Regions from separate parts of the Micromonospora sp. NPDC005087 genome, predicted to be linked through region 2. Evidence: riboswitches for the same ligand, from Rfam matches in the RefSeq annotation. Region 2 holds a riboswitch; each other region holds the start of a gene.

Evidence for each region. Region 2 has a riboswitch for cobalamin ahead of cobO (cob(I)yrinic acid a,c-diamide adenosyltransferase). Riboswitches for the same ligand answer to the same signal wherever they lie in the genome.
Region 1: another riboswitch for cobalamin. It lies ahead of ACFYPS_RS28915 (ABC transporter substrate-binding protein); the one in region 2 lies ahead of cobO (cob(I)yrinic acid a,c-diamide adenosyltransferase).
Region 3: another riboswitch for cobalamin. It lies ahead of ACFYPS_RS22015 (ribonucleoside-diphosphate reductase subunit alpha); the one in region 2 lies ahead of cobO (cob(I)yrinic acid a,c-diamide adenosyltransferase).
Region 4: another riboswitch for cobalamin. It lies ahead of ACFYPS_RS34135 (acyl-CoA thioesterase); the one in region 2 lies ahead of cobO (cob(I)yrinic acid a,c-diamide adenosyltransferase).

What each region holds. Positions count from the first base shown of each region.
Region 1 is NZ_JBIALB010000016.1:87,410-90,167, reverse strand. It holds gene ACFYPS_RS28920 (M14 family zinc carboxypeptidase) at 1-372, shown strand, start outside; cobalamin riboswitch at 514-659, shown strand; gene ACFYPS_RS28915 (ABC transporter substrate-binding protein) at 748-1,683, shown strand; gene ACFYPS_RS28910 (iron ABC transporter permease) at 1,775-2,758, shown strand, end outside.
Region 2 is NZ_JBIALB010000001.1:495,450-498,207, reverse strand. It holds gene ACFYPS_RS02300 (CrcB family protein) at 66-557, shown strand; gene crcB (fluoride efflux transporter CrcB) at 554-916, shown strand; gene cobO (cob(I)yrinic acid a,c-diamide adenosyltransferase) at 1,011-1,622, opposite strand; cobalamin riboswitch at 1,771-1,900, opposite strand; gene ACFYPS_RS02285 (hypothetical protein) at 2,201-2,536, opposite strand; gene ACFYPS_RS02280 (RNA polymerase sigma factor) at 2,663-2,758, shown strand, end outside.
Region 3 is NZ_JBIALB010000009.1:210,056-212,813, forward strand. It holds gene ACFYPS_RS22010 (GH92 family glycosyl hydrolase) at 1-836, shown strand, start outside; cobalamin riboswitch at 1,014-1,231, shown strand; gene ACFYPS_RS22015 (ribonucleoside-diphosphate reductase subunit alpha) at 1,431-2,758, shown strand, end outside.
Region 4 is NZ_JBIALB010000032.1:14,244-17,001, reverse strand. It holds gene ACFYPS_RS34145 (zf-HC2 domain-containing protein) at 1-190, opposite strand, end outside; gene ACFYPS_RS34140 (sigma-70 family RNA polymerase sigma factor) at 278-844, opposite strand; cobalamin riboswitch at 1,080-1,294, shown strand; gene ACFYPS_RS34135 (acyl-CoA thioesterase) at 1,491-1,937, shown strand; gene ACFYPS_RS34130 (LysE family translocator) at 1,941-2,567, shown strand; gene ACFYPS_RS34125 (DUF2306 domain-containing protein) at 2,630-2,758, opposite strand, start outside.

The DNA.
Region 1 (2,758 bases), on a different contig from region 2:
ACCGGTCGGCTCGCCGGTTCGGCGGCGGGTGACCACGACGTCGACGGCGGGGTGACCAGCGCCCGGTCCCCGGCGGTGACGCTGCCGTCGACCGGCACGCTGACCCTCTCGCTGGCCTGGTACCTGGCGCACGGCTCGAACGCCTCGTCGGCGGACTACCTGCGGGTGAGCGTGGTGCACAACGGTGGCACCACGGCGCTGCTCACCCAGGCCGGCGCGGCGAGCAACCGCAACGGCAGCTGGGCGGTGGCGAACCTCAACCTCACCCCGTACGCCGGCCAGTCGGTGCGCATCCTCATCGAGGTGGCGGACGCCTCCGGCGCCAGCCTCGTGGAGGCGGCTGTGGACAACGTCACCATCAGCGCCTCCTGATCGGATGGGGCCCCGTTCCGCCCCTGCGGGGCCCCACCACCCGTTTCTGACCCCCGCGATGCGCGACATATCGCCGTCGGTCGGTCATCTCGCCCCACCTTCCCGGGGCCAAGGTGATCGACACGCGGCGATTGGCCCTTGATCGATCCGGCACGTCCAGGCGGTGCGCTACCGTCTTAGCGACCACTCCGCAGCGAAGCCGGTGCGAAACCGGCGCTGTCCCGCAACTGTGATGCCCCGTCCTGACGGCGGGGACGAGCCAGGTCGCCTGCGGATCGGTCGCGACACGCGCTCTCGAGGAAGGGCGCCTCGTGGGCGGGCGTACGAAAGTCCCTGTCGGCGAAGCACCACACTCCTCGACCGACAGGAGGTCCCATGTTCAGACGTACCCCCCGGCTCTTCGCCGCGACCCTCGCGGTCGCCGCACTCGCCCTGGGCGCGTGCGCGGAGAAGACCGCCGACGAGCCGACCGCGAGCGGCAGCTCCGCGGCCGCCAGCTACCCGGTGACGGTCGGCTCGCTCACGCTCGACAAGCGCCCCGAGAAGATCCTCTCGCTCTCGCCCACCGCCACCGAGATGCTCTTCGCCATCGGCGCCGGCCCGCAGGTGAGCGCGGTCGACGACCAGTCCAACTATCCGGCCGACGCGCCCAAGAGCGACCTGTCCGGCTTCCAGCCCAACGCCGAGGCGATCGCCGGTAAGGGCCCCGACCTGGTGGTGCTCGCGAACGACACCAACAAGATCGTCGACCAGCTCGGCAAGCTGAAGATCCCGGTCTACCTCACCCCCGCGGCGGTCACCCTGGACGACTCGTACCGGCAGATCGCCGAGCTGGGCACGCTGACCGGCCACGCCGACCAGGCGACCGACGTCGCCGGCCGGATGAAGGACGACATCGCCAAGCTGGTCAAGGACCTGCCGCAGCGCGCCGAGAAGCTCACCTACTACCACGAGCTGGGCCCGGAGCTGTACAGCGTGACCAGCAAGACCTTCATGGGCTCGCTCTACAGCCAGGTCGGTCTGGCCAACATCGCGGATCCGGCCGACGCGGACGGCAAGAGCGGCGGTTACCCGCAGCTGTCCCAGGAGTTCATCGTCAAGGCCAACCCGGACTTCGTCTTCCTGGCCGACTCCAAGTGCTGCCAGCAGAACGCCGACTCGGTCCGGGCGCGCAGCGGCTGGGCCGGGCTGAGCGCGGTGAAGAACAACCAGGTGGTCGCGCTGGATGACGACATCGCCTCGCGCTGGGGCCCGCGGGTCGTGGACCTGCTCCGGGTCATCATCGACGCGGTCGCCAAGGTGCCCGCGTGACCGTCGTCCGTCGGTGAGCGCGAGGAGTGAACCGGGGTTGCGAGCCTCGCGGTCACGAACGGAAGAAGGCTCGGTGACCGGGGAGCCGCTGGTGGCCACCCCGGCGCCACCCACCCGGCCGGCCGCGACGCCACCCGCGTCGCGGCCCGCCGGGCTGCGCAAGCGCTGGCTGGCCGCCGGCGTGGTCGCGGTGCTCCTCGCGCTGGTCGCCGGGGTGTCGCTCGGCCCGATCAGCCTGCCGCCGGGCAGCGTCGCCGCCGAGCTGCTCAACCTGATACCCGGGGTGCACCTGGAGAGCGGGCTGACCGAGCGGGAGATCGCCATCGTCACCGAGCTGCGGCTTCCCCGGGTGGTGCTGGGCCTGCTCGTCGGCGGCCTGCTCGCCCTGGCCGGCGGCTGCTACCAGGGGGTGTTCCGCAACCCGCTGGCCGACCCGTACCTGCTCGGCGTGGCAGCCGGCTCGGGGCTCGCGGTCACCGCGGTGATCGCCCTCGGCGGCGTCGGCCGGCAGGGCGCGATCACCGGCCTGCCGCTGACCATCCCGCTGGCCGCGTTCGCCGGCTCGCTGCTCGCCGTGACGATGACCTACCTTCTCGGCGGCGCCGGTGGGCGGAGCCGGTCACCGGCGATGCTGATCCTGGCCGGGGTGGCGGTCTCCGCGTTCCTCTCCGCCGGGCAGACGTACCTGCTGCAACGGCACTCCGACAGCATCCAGCCGGTCTACTCCTGGCTGCTCGGCCGGCTGGCCACCGCCGGCTGGCACGATGTGCTGCTGGTGTTGCCGTACGCCGTGCTGACCACCGTGGTGGTGCTGCTGCACCGCCGCGAGCTGGACGTCCTCGCGGTCGGCGACGACGAGGCGAGGAGCCTCGGTCTGCACCCGCAGCGTTCCCGCTACCTGCTGATCGCGGCCGCCTCGCTGGGCACCGCCGCGGCGGTCTCCGCGACCGGCCTGATCGGCTTCGTCGGCATCATCGTGCCGCACACCGTCCGGTTGCTCGCCGGGGCGAGCTACCGCGTGATCCTGCCGCTGTCGTTGCTGTTCGGCGCCGCGTTCCTGGCGCTGACGGACGTG
Region 2 (2,758 bases):
GGGAGAACCGCGACGCCGCTCGCCAACGGTCCCTGCCAGTGACACCGTGCTGGTGGGGAGGCATCATGTCCGGACCGCTCGACCCGCGTACCGACCCCGACGTCGACCTGCGCGTCCCCGTCGACCGTGGCGAGCTGAAGGCTCATCCCGCGGCGGTGCTCGCGGCGATCGCGGCGGGCGGGGTGCTCGGCGCGCTGGCCCGGGCCGGCCTGCAACACGCCCTCCCCCACGCGCGGACCGGTTTCCCGTGGGCGACCTTCGGCATCAACCTGACCGGCTGCCTGCTGATCGGCGTCCTGATGGCGGTGCTCGGGCACGTCGGCGGCGGTCGACCGCTGGTCCGCCCGTTCCTCGGGGTCGGGGTGCTCGGCGGGTTCACCACCTTCTCCACCTACGCCGTGGACGTGCAGCAGGCGGTGGTCGCGGGCGCCCCGGTCAGCGCGCTGGCGTACCTGGCCGCGACGGTGCTCGGCGCCCTGGTCGCGGTGTGGCTGGGTGACGCCGCCGCCGCTCGACTGCTCGACCGGGACCGCGACGACGGGCGGGCCGTCCGGTGACCGTGCTGCTCATCGTGCTCGGGGCGGCCGTCGGCGCGCCGCTGCGCTACCTCACCGACCGGGCCGTGCAGGCCCGGCACCACTCGGCGTTCCCGTGGGGGACGTTGACCGTCAACGTGTTCGGATCGCTGCTGCTCGGCGTACTCGTCGGGCTGCCGGCCGGCCCGGCGGTCAGCGCGCTGCTCGGCACCGGCTTCTGCGGCGCGCTGACCACCTACTCCACCTTCAGCTACGAGACGCTGCGGCTGACCAGGACCGGCAACCGGCTCCTCGCGCTGGCCAACGTGCTGGGCAGTGTGACCGCCGGGCTCGCCGCCGCGACCGTCGGCTACGTCCTCGCCCGGGCCCTGACCGGCTGACCCGTTCCCGGCCAGCGGAGACCGCTGCGGCCGTCCGGGCCGGCGCGGTCGTCGCCCATCGGGCGGGGCAGCGGCCACGACTCGGCGGCGGCGCTCACCACTCGATGCCCTTCTGGCCCTTCTGGCCGGCGTCCATCGGGTGCTTGACCTTGGTCAGCTCGGCCACCAGGTCGGCGGCGGCCACCAGGCGCGGGTCGGCGTCCCGGCCGGTGATGACCACGTGTTGGAAGCCGGGACGGTCGGCCAGGGTGGCCACCACCTCGTCGACGTCCACCCAGCCCCACGTCATCGGGTAGGTGAACTCGTCCAGCACATACAGCCCGTAGCGCTCGGCGGCCAGGTCGCGTTGGATCTGCCGCCAACCCTCCAGGGCGTCCGCGGCGTGATCGGCGTCGCCGCCACGCTGGATCCAGGACCAGCCCTCGCCCATCTTGTGCCACGCCACCGGCGCGCCGTGACCGGTGCGCTCGTGCACCTCGCCGAGGGCCCGGAAGGCGTTCTCCTCCCCCACCCGCCACTTGGCGCTCTTGACGAACTGGAACACCCCGACCGGCAGGCCGGCTGCCCACGCCCGCAGCGCCAGCCCGAAGGCGGCGGTGGACTTTCCCTTCATCTGTCCGGTGTGGACCATCAGCAGCGGCCGGTGACGTCGCTGCCGGGTGGTCAAACCGTCGGCGGGCACCGTGCTCGGCTTTCCCTGCGGCATCAGGCGGTACGACCGGGGCCGGGTGCGGCGGTGGGTGCGGCGGAGCGCCCGCCGAGCGGATCATGACGGTGTCCGTCAATGAAAGAGACGCCGTGCGTCATCGGGTCCTCCTCGGGTGTCCACGCCCTGGGGTACATCCCGACGGCCGAAGTATCCTGGCTTCCGAATCGACGCTCTCCCCCGGCCTTCCAACCGCAGACACGCGGCCGTGACTCACGAGGGGGGATCGCTCCCCGGTGACAGTGGCGGGACCGCGTCGGAATCACACCGACTTCCTTCACTGCCGTCAGGCCGCGAATGCTGCCACACCCGTCCGTCGCCGGTCAACGCCGACCCCGGCCTGGCCAGGCGAATGACTCTCATCGATATCTGGCGGTTGAGGCGTGCTCGGACGCCGCATCGGAACGCCCCGGGTCAATGCGACGCGTCCTTTGCTCTGCTTCAGCCAGCGCAACAGTGACGACGCCTTTTCGTTGCGCCCGGGTAAGCAGAGCAAAGGGTGCGCACACGTCCTCTGGCCTGCCCCGATCGCCCGGTGGGACGGCGGCTCACGGCCACCTCGACGGACGCGGCCACGCTCACCGGGCGTGGCGTTCCGGGTGGGCACGGCTCCAGGTGCGCATCCGTTCCGGGTAGCCGGTGCGGGCCGCCTCGTACAGCGGCACCGCGTGCTTGCGGGCGATGGCGCCCGCCGCACGCGGGGTGCCGGTACGGCGACGGATCCACTCGCCGTCGTGGGCGATCGCCACCACCGTGGTGTCGGTGGCGGTGGTCTCCGGCTCCAGGTAGAACTCCACCCCCCGCCGGCTGGCGATGAACGCCTCGAGCGCGGCGAGGTCGTCCCGGGTCGCCTCCCGGTCCAGCTTCGTGGGGGTCGCCTCGGCGCCCCGGGCCCGCCGACTGAACCAGCCCATGACCGACTCCTCTCCTCGACGCCCATCCAGTGCACCACCGTTTCCTGGCAATACGCTGCACGCCGGGTGAGAGTGGGCTGACCGAGCCGCGGCTGGAACCCGCAGCGCGTGAGCGGTGTCATGAAGGTGACCCAACCGGAGGTACCCCTGGACGACGACGTGCTCGTCACCCGCGCTCGGGCAGGTGACCTGGAGGCGTACGACCTCCTGGTCGCCCGGCAC
Region 3 (2,758 bases), on a different contig from region 2:
TGACCACCGCCCCGAGCGACCAGACGGCCAACGCCGGGCAGGTCCTCGCGGCCACGCTCGGCTCGGTGAGCGGCGGCGTTCCCGGCACGACGGGCTTCCACGCCCGGGTGCAGTGGGGCGACGGCACGGTTCCGGACGACGTCACGGTCGGCCCGGACGGCGCGTTGAGCGGACGGCACACCTATGCGCAGGAGGGCCCCTACACGGTGCACGTCACCGCATGGGACACGTCGTCGAGCAGCACCGCGACCTTCACGGTGACCGTGGCGCGGGGCGGACTCCAGCCGGCGATCGCGGTGTCGGCGTCGGCCACCGTGACCACCGGTGACGCGGTCACCGTCGACGGCAGCGGGTTCGCGGCCGGTGAGCAGGTGACCGTGACTCTCGGCACCAGTCCGGCGCGGACCGTCAAGGTCGCGGCGTCCGCGGCGGGAGCGGTACGCGCCTCCGTCGCGACGTCCGGTGACGCCGAGCCCGGCCGGTACTCCGTCACCGCCACCGGCGCGTCCTCCCGGACGCCGGCGACGGCCACCGTCCAGGTGACCGGTCAGCAGGAGAAGCCGACCTACGATCCGCAGGCGGCGCTGACGACCACCGCGGGACCGCACGGTACGTCGATCACGGTCGACGGCGCCGGGTTCGCTCCGAACGAGGCGGTCACGGTCAGCTTCGGTGACGGCCTCGCGGTCAGCACCGTGCGCGCGAATGGTGACGGTGTCATCGCCGGTGCGACGGTCAGCGTCCCCGGGGCGGCGAAGGCCGGCTCGACCGTGATCACGCTGGCGGGGGCCGAGTCGGTGACGCGGGTCGCGCTGCCCTTCACCGTCACGAACTGAGTCGGCGGTAGCGGTAACGCGCGGGGCGGGCCGGATCACGGCCCGCCCCGCGCGCAGCTAGCGTCGACCATGACCCCGCCCGGCGGGGGCGTCCGGGCCGGTGACCGTCGTCACTGACTCGACCGCCGACACGCCCATACCCGAGATGTGGGGTGTGACAACGGCGTCGTCCCTATATATGGTGTCGACGCAGCTGGTTCGGCCGCTCGTCTGCAGTGGTCGAGGCAAGAGGGAACCCGGTGGAATTCCGGGACTGCCCCGCAGCGGTGAGTGGGAACGACCGCCGTCATCAGCACTGGGCCGCCAAGCGGCCTGGGAAGCGACGGCCAGTAGGAGACCGGCGAGCCCGGTCGTGCCCACGAGTCCGAAGACCTGCCAGCGCGCCGTGCACCCGCACCCGGGTGGGCGGCGGCCCGACGCCGCGTGGGACGGCCGACGCCCCCTGACCCACGCCCGGCGTGGCGTCCGCCGGTGTCTGTCTCCTCGCGTCCGAGGGCCATCAGGTCTCGAACTCGCGAGGAGTGAGTGGTGACAGTCACCCAGGTGGTCCCGACCGGCGGCGACACCGACCTGCCGGGCCGGCGGCGGACGCAGATGCACGTCCGCAAGCGCGACGGCGCCAGCGAACCGGTGGACGTCAACAAGATCGTCCGCGCGGTCGAGCGGTGGACCGACGACCTGACCGACGTCGACCCGCTGCGGGTGGCGACCCGGACGATCAGCGGCCTCTACGACGGCGCGACGACCGCGGAGCTGGACCGGCTGTCCATCCAGACCGCGGCCGAGATGATCGGCGAGGAGCCGCAGTACTCGCGGCTGGCTGCCCGGCTGCTGGCCGGCTACGTCGACAAGGAGGTGCGCCGGCAGGGCGTCACCTCGTTCAGCACGGCGATCCGGATGGGCCATGCCGAGGGACTGATCGGAGACGAGACCGCCGCCTTCGTCGCCGCGCACGGCCGGACGCTCGACGACGCCGTCGACCCGGACGGCGACCTGCGGTTCGAGTACTTCGGCCTGCGCACGGTGTACGACCGGTACCTGCTTCGCCACCCGACCAGCCGGCTGGTGCTGGAGACGCCGCAGTACTGGCTGCTGCGGGTGGCCTGCGGGCTGTCCCGTACGCCGGACGAGGCGGTCGACTTCTACCGGCTGATGTCCAGCCTCGCCTACCTGCCCAGTTCGCCGACGCTGTTCAACTCCGGCACCCGGCACACCCAGATGTCCTCCTGCTACCTGGTCGACTCCCCGCGCGACGATTTGGACTCGATCTATCAGCGGTACGCGCAGGTCGCCAACCTGTCCAAGTTCGCCGGCGGCATCGGCATCGCGTACTCCCGGGTCCGGTCCCGGGGCGCGCTGATCCGCGGCACGAACGGGCAGTCCAACGGGATCGTGCCGTGGCTGCGCACGCTGGACGCGAGCGTCGCCGCGGTCAACCAGGGCGGGCGGCGCAAGGGCGCCGCGTGTGTCTACCTGGAGCCGTGGCACCCGGACATCGAGGAGTTCCTGCAACTGCGGGACAACACCGGCGAGGACGCCCGGCGCACCCACAACCTCAACCTGGCCAACTGGATCCCGGACGAGTTCATGCGCCGGGTCGAGGCCGACGAGGTGTGGTCGCTGTTCGACCCGAACGAGGTGCCGGAACTGCCCGACCTGTGGGGTGAGCGGTTCGACGTCGCGTACCGGGAGGCCGAGGCGCAGGGCCGCTACGTGCGGCAGGTCCCGGCGCGAGAGCTATACAGGAAGATGATGCGCACCCTGGCGCAGACCGGCAACGGGTGGATGACCTTCAAGGACGCCGCCAACCGGCTGTGCAACCAGACCGCCGAACCGGGCAACGTGGTGCACCTGTCCAACCTCTGCACCGAGATCGTCGAGGTGTCCAGCGACGCCGAGACCGCGGTGTGCAACCTCGGCTC
Region 4 (2,758 bases), on a different contig from region 2:
TGTCGGTGAGGTCGCCCGCCGGGGCGCTGAGGGTAAGCCGGGACCGGCGGGTCACCGCCGCAGCCTGCTCGAACCAGCGTCGACAGCCCGCGCACCCACCCAGGTGGGCGTCGGCGTCGTCCTGCTCGGCGGACGTAGCCTTGCCATCCAACTGCGCCGACAACCCCTCACGCCACTGCTCGCACCCCATGTACCGGTAGTCGGCCGTCAGGGCTTCCTGGTTCCCGCGATGGTCCGCGACGTCGCGTCTGCGTCCCTGGTCACGCTGTCGTAGCCGTCAGGTGGCGGTGCCACCCCGCTTGCGCCGCGTGGACAGATCACCACCGTTGACTGCGGCGACGAGGTCTTCCCGGGCCCGGACCACCCGGGACCGGATGGTGCCGATCGGGCAGGCACAGACCTCGGCCGCCTCGGCATAGGGCAGGCCGAGAATCTGGGTGGCGACGAACGCCTCCCGGCGATCCGGTGCCAACGTGCGCAGGAGTTCGGTGAGCACGATCTCCCCGTCGAAGGTGCCGCCTTGTGCGTCCGGGGCGTCGTGCCACTGCGACAGCGGCACCGTACGCGGACGCGCCGTCGCGGCCCGCACATGGTCGACGGCGACCCGCCGGGCGATACCGAGCAGCCACGTCTGGGCGGACGAGCGCGCGGCGAACGACGGCAGCGACCGCATCGCGCGGAGGTACGTCTCCTGCGCCAGGTCGTCCGCCTCGCCGGGTGAGATCAGCGCGGCGAGGAAACGCCGGACCTGCTGCTGCGTGGCGCGGATGAACCGAGCTGCCGCGTCCTGGTCGCCCCGACCCGCCGCGAGGGCCCACGCGGTAATTTCGTCACCATCCGTCACCTGGTACCTCCGTGTCCGGTGCCGCCGGCGTCAAGGGCTACGACATCCCGGCCAAACAATACGACGGGTTGTAGTAGGTGGCGGCGTACGCGCCAGGTACGTGGTGGTCGACGCCCAGGACGAGGGCAGTTGCGTGCGGTCAAAGAAGACGACGAATTTGAATATCTTCATCATGTGGATGACGACGCCCGCTCTGCCTCGCGGTCGCGTTGGCTGGGCTGCGTCGCGGACCCGCTATGCTCCTGACGGCGCTGGTTCGCCCGGTCGTGACTGGCTGGGCGTCGTAAGAGGGAACCTGGTGTGAGTCCGGGACTGCCCCGCAGCGGTGAGTGGGAACGACCGCCGTCATCAGCACTGGGCCAGAGGCCTGGGAAGCGACGGCCAGTAGGAGACCGGCGCAGCCGGCCATGCCCGCGAGTCCGAAGACCTGCCCGTGCCGCGTACACAACCGTGTGCGCTGCCGTCGGCCTCGCGGGTGGGCTGAGCGGGTGACGTGCCGCGCGCGCTGTGCGTGGGTGCGTGCTCGTCAGCGTGTGTCCGCGTTCCGACGGTGTGGTTTCCCGAGGGACGGACTACCGCTGTGCACGACACCGCCACGATCGCCGGCCGAGCGCCGTCGGCCTCACACCTGACCCTGTCGCAGATCATGGATCAGCACCACACCAACCTCATGGGTACGGTGCACGGTGGCCGGATCCTCAACCTCATCGACTCCGTCGCCGGGGTGGTCGCCGCCCGCCATTCCGACGGACCGGCCGTCACCGCCGCCATCGACGAGACCGCGTTTCTCCGGGCGGTCCGGGTTGGCGACGTGGTCCATGTGGACGCTCGCATCACGTGGGCCGGGCGCAGCTCGATGGAGGTTGCGGTCAAGGTGACCGCTGACCGGTGGGACCGGGCGGTGCCGCCCACCGACGTGGCCACCGCGCACCTGGTGATGGTCGCCATCGATGACAACGGCCAGCCGCGTACGGTGCCGCCGCTCCTGCCGGAAACCGATGGTGACCGGCGCCGGTACCGAGAGGCGGAGATCCGCCGGGAGCACCGGTTGACCCTGCGGCGGGCGCTGCTTGACGGCGCCGGGGAGGGCTGAGACGTGCTCGGCCTCTCCGTGCCGGCGCTGGCCGGCTACCTGGCCGCGATCGTCGTCCTCATGGTGACTCCCGGCCCGGACATGATGTTCGTGCTGGCCAACGCCACCCGCTACGGCACTCGCGCCGGGGTGGTGGCCGCGCTCGGCGTCGCCGCGGGGGAGGCGGTGCACGTGGCGGCAGTCGTCTTCGGTCTCGCCGCGGTGATCTCAGCCTCGCCGGTGCTGTTCACGGCAATCCGCTGGCTTGGCGCGGCATACCTGATCATCCTCGCGGTGCAGGCCCTGCGTGGCGCCGGCACTTCGGCTTCCGGTGCGTCGCAGCCGGGTGGTCGTGCCGGGCGCGCCTTCCTGCGTGGACTGGTCACCAACCTGCTCAACCCCAAGATGATTTTGTTCAGCGTGGCGTTCCTGCCCCAGTTCGTCGATCCGGCGGCGGGCAACACCACCGCCCAGCTGGTGCTCCTTGGCGCGCTGTTCGTCACGGTGCAGCTCACCGTCGACATCGCCTTGGGCGCGGGCGCCGGGCGACTCGCCGGCCGGCTCGCCGACGGCCGCTGGTCGCGGCGGATCAACCGAGTCTGCGCGGTCGCGTTCGTCGCGCTCGGACTACGACTGGCGGTCGGCTCGTAGCGGCGGCAGCGATGCGGCCGGCGGATTCGGCTCGTCCCCCCCGGGGTCGCCGTCGGACGATGTCATCGGGCAGCAGCACGCGGCTGACGAGCCGGTCGAGACGGCGTTGCGCGAGCCGGACGACGCAGGTACCACTCGGCCACGGCAAGGTTGATCAACCAACCGGCGAGCACCAGGCCGGCGCGAACGTT